2 regions of the Arsenophonus nasoniae genome follow, and region 1 is predicted to be linked to the other one. Evidence: predicted binding sites of a transcription regulator. Region 1 holds the regulator's gene; the other holds the start of a gene.
The links. Region 1 encodes PhoB, which activates phosphate uptake and scavenging genes when phosphate is short. Its sites were predicted from a motif close to CTGTCATAAAACTGNCNNAT; they were not measured.
Positions count from the first base shown of each region.

Region 1 (4,442 bases):
TATCACAATAGCAAAATAAATTAGGCTATAAATAAACAATGAAAGCGATGAAACTCCTCCAACTAATGGGGCAATTCCGACTTCATAAGAAACTGTTGCGGTACGAGGTGTCGCAAATAATGGCCCGACCGATAAATAGGCGACAATAGCTAACAATAACCCAGCAGATTTACCAATCGGCGCACTGAGTTGTTCGATGCCGCCACCTACTTTTGCTAGCGCGATAACAGCAATAACAGGCAAACCAACACCTGTTAGCAGGAATCCGGCTGCCGCTATCCATACTTGCTCACCAGCTTGCAATCCAACCATAGGAGGAAAAATAATATTTCCTGCTCCTACAAATAACGCAAAGGTCATAAACCCTAACGCTAAAATATCTCTCGATGTTAAACGATATGCCATAATTGTTGTTAATTTGTTGTTATTTATCATCCAGCTTAAGTAGAACTAAAACCTAAACCACTTTTTATTTATTGACGGTAATCGCTGCTAATTTTTAATCAGTAAAATATCTATTTAATTAATCTGATAAATTTGATAAAAACAGAAAAATACGCCAATAACAGACTACAAGTAAAACTTTTATAATGATAAAAGGCAATAGTAAAACGAAAAAGCAGAATAAAAATCTGAAATAAATTTTTTATTTAGTGATTGGTTTTAGTGTTTACTCAATATACGTTATATGATTTGTACAAAATTCAATCAATACTGACATCTAATCATGCAATGCATTATTTGACTAAATTTTTTTAACCCAAATTCAGCATATGAAATTTAATTTTGTCCATTTTTTGTTGTTACAACTAAACTAGACGGTAAAATAAAACTAAACACCGATCCCTTACCCAATTGACTTGCAATATTTAATTGGGAATGGTGGTGTATTAATGCATGTTTAACAATAGCCAATCCTAATCCGCTACCGCCCCCCATTCGGCGTGAACGCGATTTTTCTGCGCGATAAAAACGTTCCGTTAAACGCGGCAAATGCGCTAAAGCAATGCCCGGTCCATTATCGCGAATAGAAAAAAGTGCTCCCTGCTTAATATGTTGCCAACAAATGTGAATGGATGTTCCAACTGGTGTATGGTTAATCGCATTATAAATAAGATTTGAAATAGCACTTCTCAGCTGCTCTTCGTTACCATAAACTTGCAATTTTTTATCCACATCAAAAATAATTTCATGCTTTGCCAGGCTTAAATTCATTACATCCTGTTTTATTATGTTTAGCATTGCCGGAATATTGACCTGTTCATTCAAATTAATATGCGGTGCTATTTCAATGCGGGAAAGCTGGAGTAATTGTTTAATCAGATTATCCATGCGTGCCACTTGTTCACGCATTGAGTGTAAGGCTTTTTTGTTAGTCGAATGACTATCGGTTTGCTCATCCATAATTTCCAGGTAACCTTGCAAAACGGTCAACGGTGTATGTAATTCATGATTAACATTAGCAAAAAATTCGCCACGTAATTTTTCTAATTTCTCCTTTTCCGTTATGTCTCTTGCAACCATCAATAATTGCTCATCAACATAAGACATAATTTGAAATTCAACCATCGCACCGTTATTTAACGCTATCGTAAATGGCACGGAATAGTCGGCCACAATAAAATAGCGGTTAAAATCAGGATAACGCAGTAAATTGAAAATAGATTGTCCGCTATCTTCCGGCCAACGAAAACCTAATAAATATTCAGCTAAACGATTACACCAAACAATATTACCTTCTGCGGTCATAATAATTACAGCATCAGGTAAAGATTCTGCGCCACTACGAAACCGCCTAATAATCTGAACCAATTCACGCCGGCGTTTACGATTACGTTGTTGTAACTGATAAATACCATAAAAAATCGGCTCCCAAACACCTTTTCCAGTGGGTGGCAGTAAACGGCGTTCAAGCCAAAGCCAATCGGATAATTTCAGTAAATGATAACTATGCCAACATAAAGCCTCTAATAGTGAAATCACGAGCAGCCAAGAAAGATGACCAATAAAAAGTGATAATCCACATGCCGGTAAACAGAATAAAACCAGAACAACCACTAATTTTTTCCACGACAAACGTTCAAGCACGTCGACTTTTCCTTATAAACAGCAATCAATAACGGACAGAGAAACGGTAGCCTGTACCTCGAACGGTCTGGATCATTTTTTCATGGCCACCTACCGCAAGTGCTTTACGTAAACGACGAATATGCACATCGACTGTACGATCCTCGATATAAACATTTACACCCCAAACATAATTTAATAATTGCTCACGGTTATAGACTCGTTCTGGATGAGTCATAAAAAAATACAATAATTTATATTCTGTCGGTCCCATTTCTATCGACGTTGCATCGCTCATTACCCTATGAGACGCCGGATCTAACTTCAATCCGTTCATTTCAATAACATTGTCGCTAGCCATAGCAGAAACACGGCGTAAAATTGCGTTTACCCTAGCAATCAGCTCTTTCGGTGAAAAAGGTTTAGTAAGATAATCATCTGCCCCAATTTCTAACCCTCGCACCCGATCTTCTTCTTCTCCCCTTGCGGTTAACATCATAATCGGAATATTTCGGGTTAGTTGATCGCGTTTCATATGCGCAATGAGCTGGATACCCGAACCACCTGGGATCATCCAATCTAGCAAGATGAGTGCAGGATAAGGCTCTATAAGCTGCGCGATTGCTGAATCATAATCATCAGCCTCAACGGTTTGGAATCCATTCTGTTCTAATACAAAGCAAACCATCTCACGAATCGCGGTTTCATCTTCGACGACCAGAATACGTCTTACCATGATTGATCCTATCATTATTTCATTATCAAATTAGTCGGTACTATTATTTCATATTTATGACCATTTAATGAAATATTGTCGCCAATTTTGTTAAGTTACAAATTTTTAGACTTAAGATGAGAACTGATATGTAATTCACAAAATTAATTAATAACTGAATTTTTGAACTATATGATTAAATTTTTTATCTATGATTTTTTATCAGTCCGTTTATAGTTATCAATAACCTGTCTGCATACAATTAATTCATGACCTTATTAATATAAGGAGAATATAATGCCAAACAAATTTATTGAAATGATGAAAGAAAGAAGAACTATTTATAATATAGATAGCTCATTACCTATCTCTCAAGAAAAACTTATCACATTAGTTAAAGAAGCCGTCAAAGAAGCGCCTTCTTCATTTAATTCTCAAACATCGCGTGGGGTTATTCTATTTGGCGATGAACATAAAAAACTGTGGCACAATATTACCAAAGAAACACTAAAAGAAATTGTTGCTAAAGAGATTTTTACTACGACAGAGAAAAAAATCGATAGCTTTGCTGCCGGCGCTGGTACGATTTTATTTTTTGAAGAACAAAATGTTATCAAAGAATTACAGCAAAAATTTCCACTTTATGCCGATAATTTTCCGGTTTGGTCTGAACAAAGTAGCGGGATGGCACAATATGCGGTTTGGGCTAGCCTGGCACAAGAAAAGGTGGGCGCATCACTGCAACACTACAATCCCCTTATTGATGAAAAAGTGCATGCTAGTTGGAAGATCCCAAGCTCGTGGAAATTACGCGCTCAATTAGTCTTTGGTGCAATTAAACAACAGGCCAATGAAAAAACCTATATTAACGATGACATTCGCTTCAAAGTCTTTGGTGAAAATTGATTCAACTTGCGGCAAAATTTATTTTGTCCAATAGTTAAACTATGAGTAAGCTGGCATTAGCGTAGCAAAATGCAATACGTTTTTGTGCCTTTCTTATACCAACAAGGCATAAATTAATAAGATAAAGTTTACCAAATATCTTGATGTTAGCCATTGAAGCGAACATAAAAAATAACAGCCAAAATGGCTGTTGTTATTATATTTTTACCTTTATGTAATAGACTAAATCGCTACAATCCATAAGGGTGAATATTTATAGGGATGGTTAGAAAAAGAAGCGCAAACCTGTTTCAACCAAAAACCAATTATCTTTTTCGTAAGCTTGATTCTTACTATGAAGGTGGTTATATGCCATTTCCATATATAAAAGTAATTGCTTACTTTTCATTACTGCAAAGTCTTTATCTACACCTAATGTATAAGTCTGCTTTGTATAATCAAAGGTTCTTTTATCGCCCGCTCTTAGTCCATAACCGGCATATAAACCTGTATCAGATTCAGGCCAGTGCCATTTTGCACCAATACTGTAGAGATGAGCCGACCATTTCCCTGTCACCGATGTTGGCGTCAGTGTTTTTCCAGCGACTACAACATTCGTTGATTGTAATCGACCATAATCGATCCCAATTGAAACAGTTTTATCAGGAAAAATATATTTGACACCCAATGCAAACATATTGTCTTGCGGTTTTTTTCCTGTTTGATTTTTTTCACCCACCGCTTCGGCCCAACCTGTTGCCAGTTCGAAACCTAA
Region 1 is NZ_CP038613.1:3,195,897-3,200,338, forward strand. Features, by position in the region: gene brnQ (branched-chain amino acid transport system II carrier protein) at 1-405, opposite strand, end outside; gene phoR (phosphate regulon sensor histidine kinase PhoR) at 781-2,088, opposite strand; gene phoB (phosphate regulon transcriptional regulator PhoB) at 2,114-2,803, opposite strand; gene ArsFIN_RS16280 (nitroreductase family protein) at 3,080-3,688, shown strand; gene ArsFIN_RS16285 (porin) at 3,954-4,442, opposite strand, start outside.

Region 2 (4,442 bases), 1.2 Mb from region 1:
ATTAATTTTCGTTACAATAAAAAATACCCACAATATGTGGGTATCACAAATAGGCAAGTATTTATTTAATGTATTTGTGGAACGTTCATCGGATTAATAATCGTATCCGGTGAGGTTGATAATGTTTTTCCTAAGCTATTATTTAAACGGATCAGATCGCTTTCATTTAACGTGCCGCGGGCATACTGGATTTTCAGATCATTAATCAGATAGTCATAACGTGCATTAGCTAAATTCTGTTTTGCCTGAAAAAGGGTTGTTGTTGCGTTCAACACGTCCACGATAGTTCGCGTGCCGACTTGATAGCCTGCTTCCATCGCATCTAATGAACTTTGGGCTGAAATAACTAATTGTTGGTATGCTTTGATGCTACTAATAGAAGAAATAACATTATTATAGGAAGAGCGTACTATCTGAATAACATTGCGATAAGTACTTTCAAGCTGTTCGCTGGCACTAATATAACCATACTGAGCTTGCTCAACGCGTGAGTTAGTTTTGCCACCGGTATATAACGGCACACTTAACGTTAGTCCGACGCTATTTTGGCCAGTATAGCTAGTATCATTTCGGTTCCAGATATGATTAGCACTACCGTGATAATGGGTATTATTAACGCCTGTTGACGCTTCTAAACCAAGGGTAGGTAAATGTCCTGACTGTTCATAGCGAATATTTTCTCGCGCCAGATCTTGTGACAAACGTGCGCTAAGTAAACTCAAGTTGCGCGTTTCAGCATCTTTTAATAGTTTTTCCACTCGAGCAGGTGTTTGCGTGCTGAAGCGATCAATATTTAACACGGCTAATTGGCTATAATAGATGCCGCTAACCTGGCGTAACTTTTCCAGCGCATTTTCTAATTGATTACGGCTCGATACTTCTTGTGCCAATACGCTATCATAATTAGCACGAGCATTTTGTACATCAGTAATAGCGACTAATCCTACGTTAAAGCGTTGTGTTGTTTGATCTAACTGGCGATAAACGGCTTTTTTCTGAGCTTCAATATAGTCTAATAAGTCAATCGCACGTAACACGTCAAAATAAGCTGTGGCGGTATCAAGAATTAATTTTTGTTGATTAGTTTGATAAGTAACATCAGCAATACCGGCGGTTTTTTCTTGTATGTCTAACTGTTGCCATTTTGACATATCAAAGATGGTTTGGGTGAGTTTAAGATTGGCACCAAGTTGGTTGTTTTCCGTGTCACGGTTATCACGATAACCGCTGTTATAGGTGAAATTTGCACCTAACCCTAATTGCGGCAGTAAAGGACTGCGGGCTTCATTAATTTTTTCAAATGCTTGGTCACGTTCTGCTAGTGATTTACGTAAATCTGGATTACTTTCTTTTGCTTTCTGATAGACTTGCAATAAATTTTCAGCTTGCCCTGTGGCACTTAGTCCCATTAGGCTAATGGTGATAAAAAGAGAGATAAATTTTTTCATTCTTATTCCTTGATTATGCAATTTATTATGCAATTTTTTGCTTTAGTTATCTCAGAAAAACATCAATACCGCTAATTTTAGCAGAATATGTCATTATTCCATGGTAGCTGTTTGTGCCATCTAGCATGTTAAATCTGGTCGATGTTACATTATTTATAAGTTAATTTCCTTAAAAAACGTTATATAAGTCTCACTTTTTTGTCAGTTAATGCATATAAATTCAGAGAGTTTCTATGAATGATAAAAAAAATTTACCCTTCAAGTTTAGCCAAAATGATGTGGAAATTACGGCTAAGTTCGATCTTTATAATGGTTTTTTTCGTTTTGTAGAATACCGTTTTCGGCATAGGTTGTTTAACGGGGGTTGGAGCAAGGAAATCCGACGTGAAGTTTTGGAACGGGGTAATGCGGGCGTTATTTTACCTTATGATCCTTATCTTGATAAGGTCGTGTTAGTTGAACAAATACGACTCCCGGCGATTGAAACTAGCAAAACACCGTGGTTGTTAGAAGCGATTGCTGGCATGGTAGAACAAAATGAAAGCTTAGAACAGCTAGTTCGTCGTGAAGCCAAAGAAGAAGCGGGTATTACCATTTTGCGTTGTCACTATGCACTAAGTTATCTTACCAGCCCAGGAGGCACAACTGAGCGCATTTATGTTCATATCGGTGAAATTAATGCATCTGCAATCAAACCGGGAAGTGTACATGGATTGAACAGTGAAAATGAAGATATTCGTGTTCATGTTGTTAGTCGCGAACAAGCTTATCAATGGGTAGAATTAGGGGTAATTGATAATGCGGCTACTGTAATTGCAATACAGTGGTTACAATTAAATTACCTTAGGTTGAAAAATAATTGGTTGAATAACTTAAAATAACTACTTAATCATAATATAAAAAAGAAGTGTGTATCAGCCGACAGTTATTGATAAAGTATTAATGTTAAAATAATGTATAAAGTAGGTAGAAACTAAGGAAATTGCTTGGATAGTCTGTTCAAATTAACAACAAAGCAAAAAAGTCTGGTGAGGATCTTGCAAATTACCGATACTCATCTTTTTGCTAATGCTGATGATACTCTACTTGGCGTCAATACTTTTGCTAGTTTTCATGCAGTGATTGATGCAATTTTAGTCCGCAATGAAAATGTGGACCTGGTTGTCGCTACCGGTGATTTGGCCCAAGATCAATCCGCACAAGCCTATCAGCATTTTGCAGAAGGGATCAAACGGTTGTCTGCTCCTTGTGTTTGGTTACCGGGCAATCATGATTATCAACCGGCAATGGTAGCTACTTTAGCGAAAGCAGGAATTTTACCCTCCAAACAGCTGCTAATTAATGATAATTGGCAAATCCTTATGTTGGACAGCCAAATTCAGGGGGCTGTACATGGAAAATTATCCAAACAACAGCTGTTATGGATGAAAAGCTGTTTTGATGCCTACACGGAGCGTAGTCATTTACTGATGTTACATCATCATCCTTTACCATCGGGTTGTACCTGGCTTGATCAACATCGCTTGCGTAATTCTCATATTTTGGCTGACTATTTAAAGCAATATCAAAAAATTAAAGCGATCTTATGTGGCCATATTCATCAGGAAATAGATGAATATTGGCAAGGAGTTCGCATGATGGCAACACCATCAACCTGTATCCAATTTAAACCTCATTGTACTAATTTTACATTAGATACCATGACACCGGGTTGGCGTTATCTTGATCTTTCTATCAATGATGCCGGTGAAGATGTGTTGAATACCCAAGTTTGCAGATTGGATAGTGATAAATTTTGCCCAGATTTGGATTCAGGCGGTTATTAATGTCAATATTAATTTATATTCATGGCTTCAATAGTTCCCCTTTATCAGAGAAAGCAAATAGCTTAAAAACTTGGTTACAGCGACAACACTCAGAAGTGAATATGCTGATACCTCAGCTTCCTTGTTATCCAGCTGAAGCGATTGAATTTTTAAATAATCTCGTAACAGCCCATGCGGGAGAGCCGATTGGGTTGTTAGGTTCTTCGTTAGGTGGTTATTTTGCTATTTGGTTATCACAGAAATTTAATTTACCCGCTGTTATTGTCAATCCAGCAGTACGTCCCTTTGATTTGTTTCAACAGTATTTAGGTGAGCAAGTCAATCCTTACACAAAGGAACGCTACATCTTGCAACCCCATCATTTAAATGAACTACAAAAGATACAAATTAAGGCATTAGCGGCGCCTGATTTAATTTGGTTATTACAACAAACAGGTGATGAAATATTGGACTATCGTCAAGCTGTTACCTATCTTATGGAGTGTAAGCAAACAATAGAGTCAGGAGGTAACCATGCTTTTGTTGGATTTGACTACTATTTTCCACAAATTATGCGTTTTTTAGCTTTGGCAAAGACAAAATAAGTAAAAAATTATCCAAAAGAGCTGAATGACTGTTATTATCATCAGTATCTCAGCATTTATTTGCCTAATTAATCGTCAATTACCGCAGAAAATAATATGACTCAATCTAATTATAATGCAGAGGCAATCGAGGTCCTCAGTGGTTTAGAACCTGTACGTCGTCGCCCAGGAATGTACACTGATACCTCTCGACCTAATCACCTGGCTCAGGAAGTCATTGATAATAGTGTCGATGAGGCGCTTGCCGGTTATGCTAAACGTATCGATGTCATCCTGTACGAAGATCAGTCGCTGGAAGTGATTGATGATGGCCGAGGTATGCCTGTTGATATTCATCCCGAAAAGAAAGTACCGGCGGTAGAGCTGATTTTGGGGCAGTTACATGCCGGGGGAAAATTTTCTAATAAAAATTATCAATTTTCTGGCGGACTACATGGTGTTGGGATTTCCGTAGTGAATGCCTTATCAAAACGTATTGAAGTAACCGTCAGTCGTGATAGCCAAATATACCGAATTGCGTTTGAAAATGGTGAAAAAGTCCAGGAACTTGAGGTAATTGGGAGTTGTGCTAAACGGACAACCGG
Region 2 is NZ_CP038613.1:559,307-563,748, forward strand. Features, by position in the region: gene tolC (outer membrane channel protein TolC) at 66-1,448, opposite strand; gene nudF (ADP-ribose diphosphatase) at 1,682-2,329, shown strand; gene cpdA (3',5'-cyclic-AMP phosphodiesterase) at 2,435-3,274, shown strand; gene yqiA (esterase YqiA) at 3,274-3,858, shown strand; gene parE (DNA topoisomerase IV subunit B) at 3,955-4,442, shown strand, end outside.
Region 2: a site for PhoB is predicted at 1,634-1,653, ahead of nudF (ADP-ribose diphosphatase). Genes of this name have one in related genera too.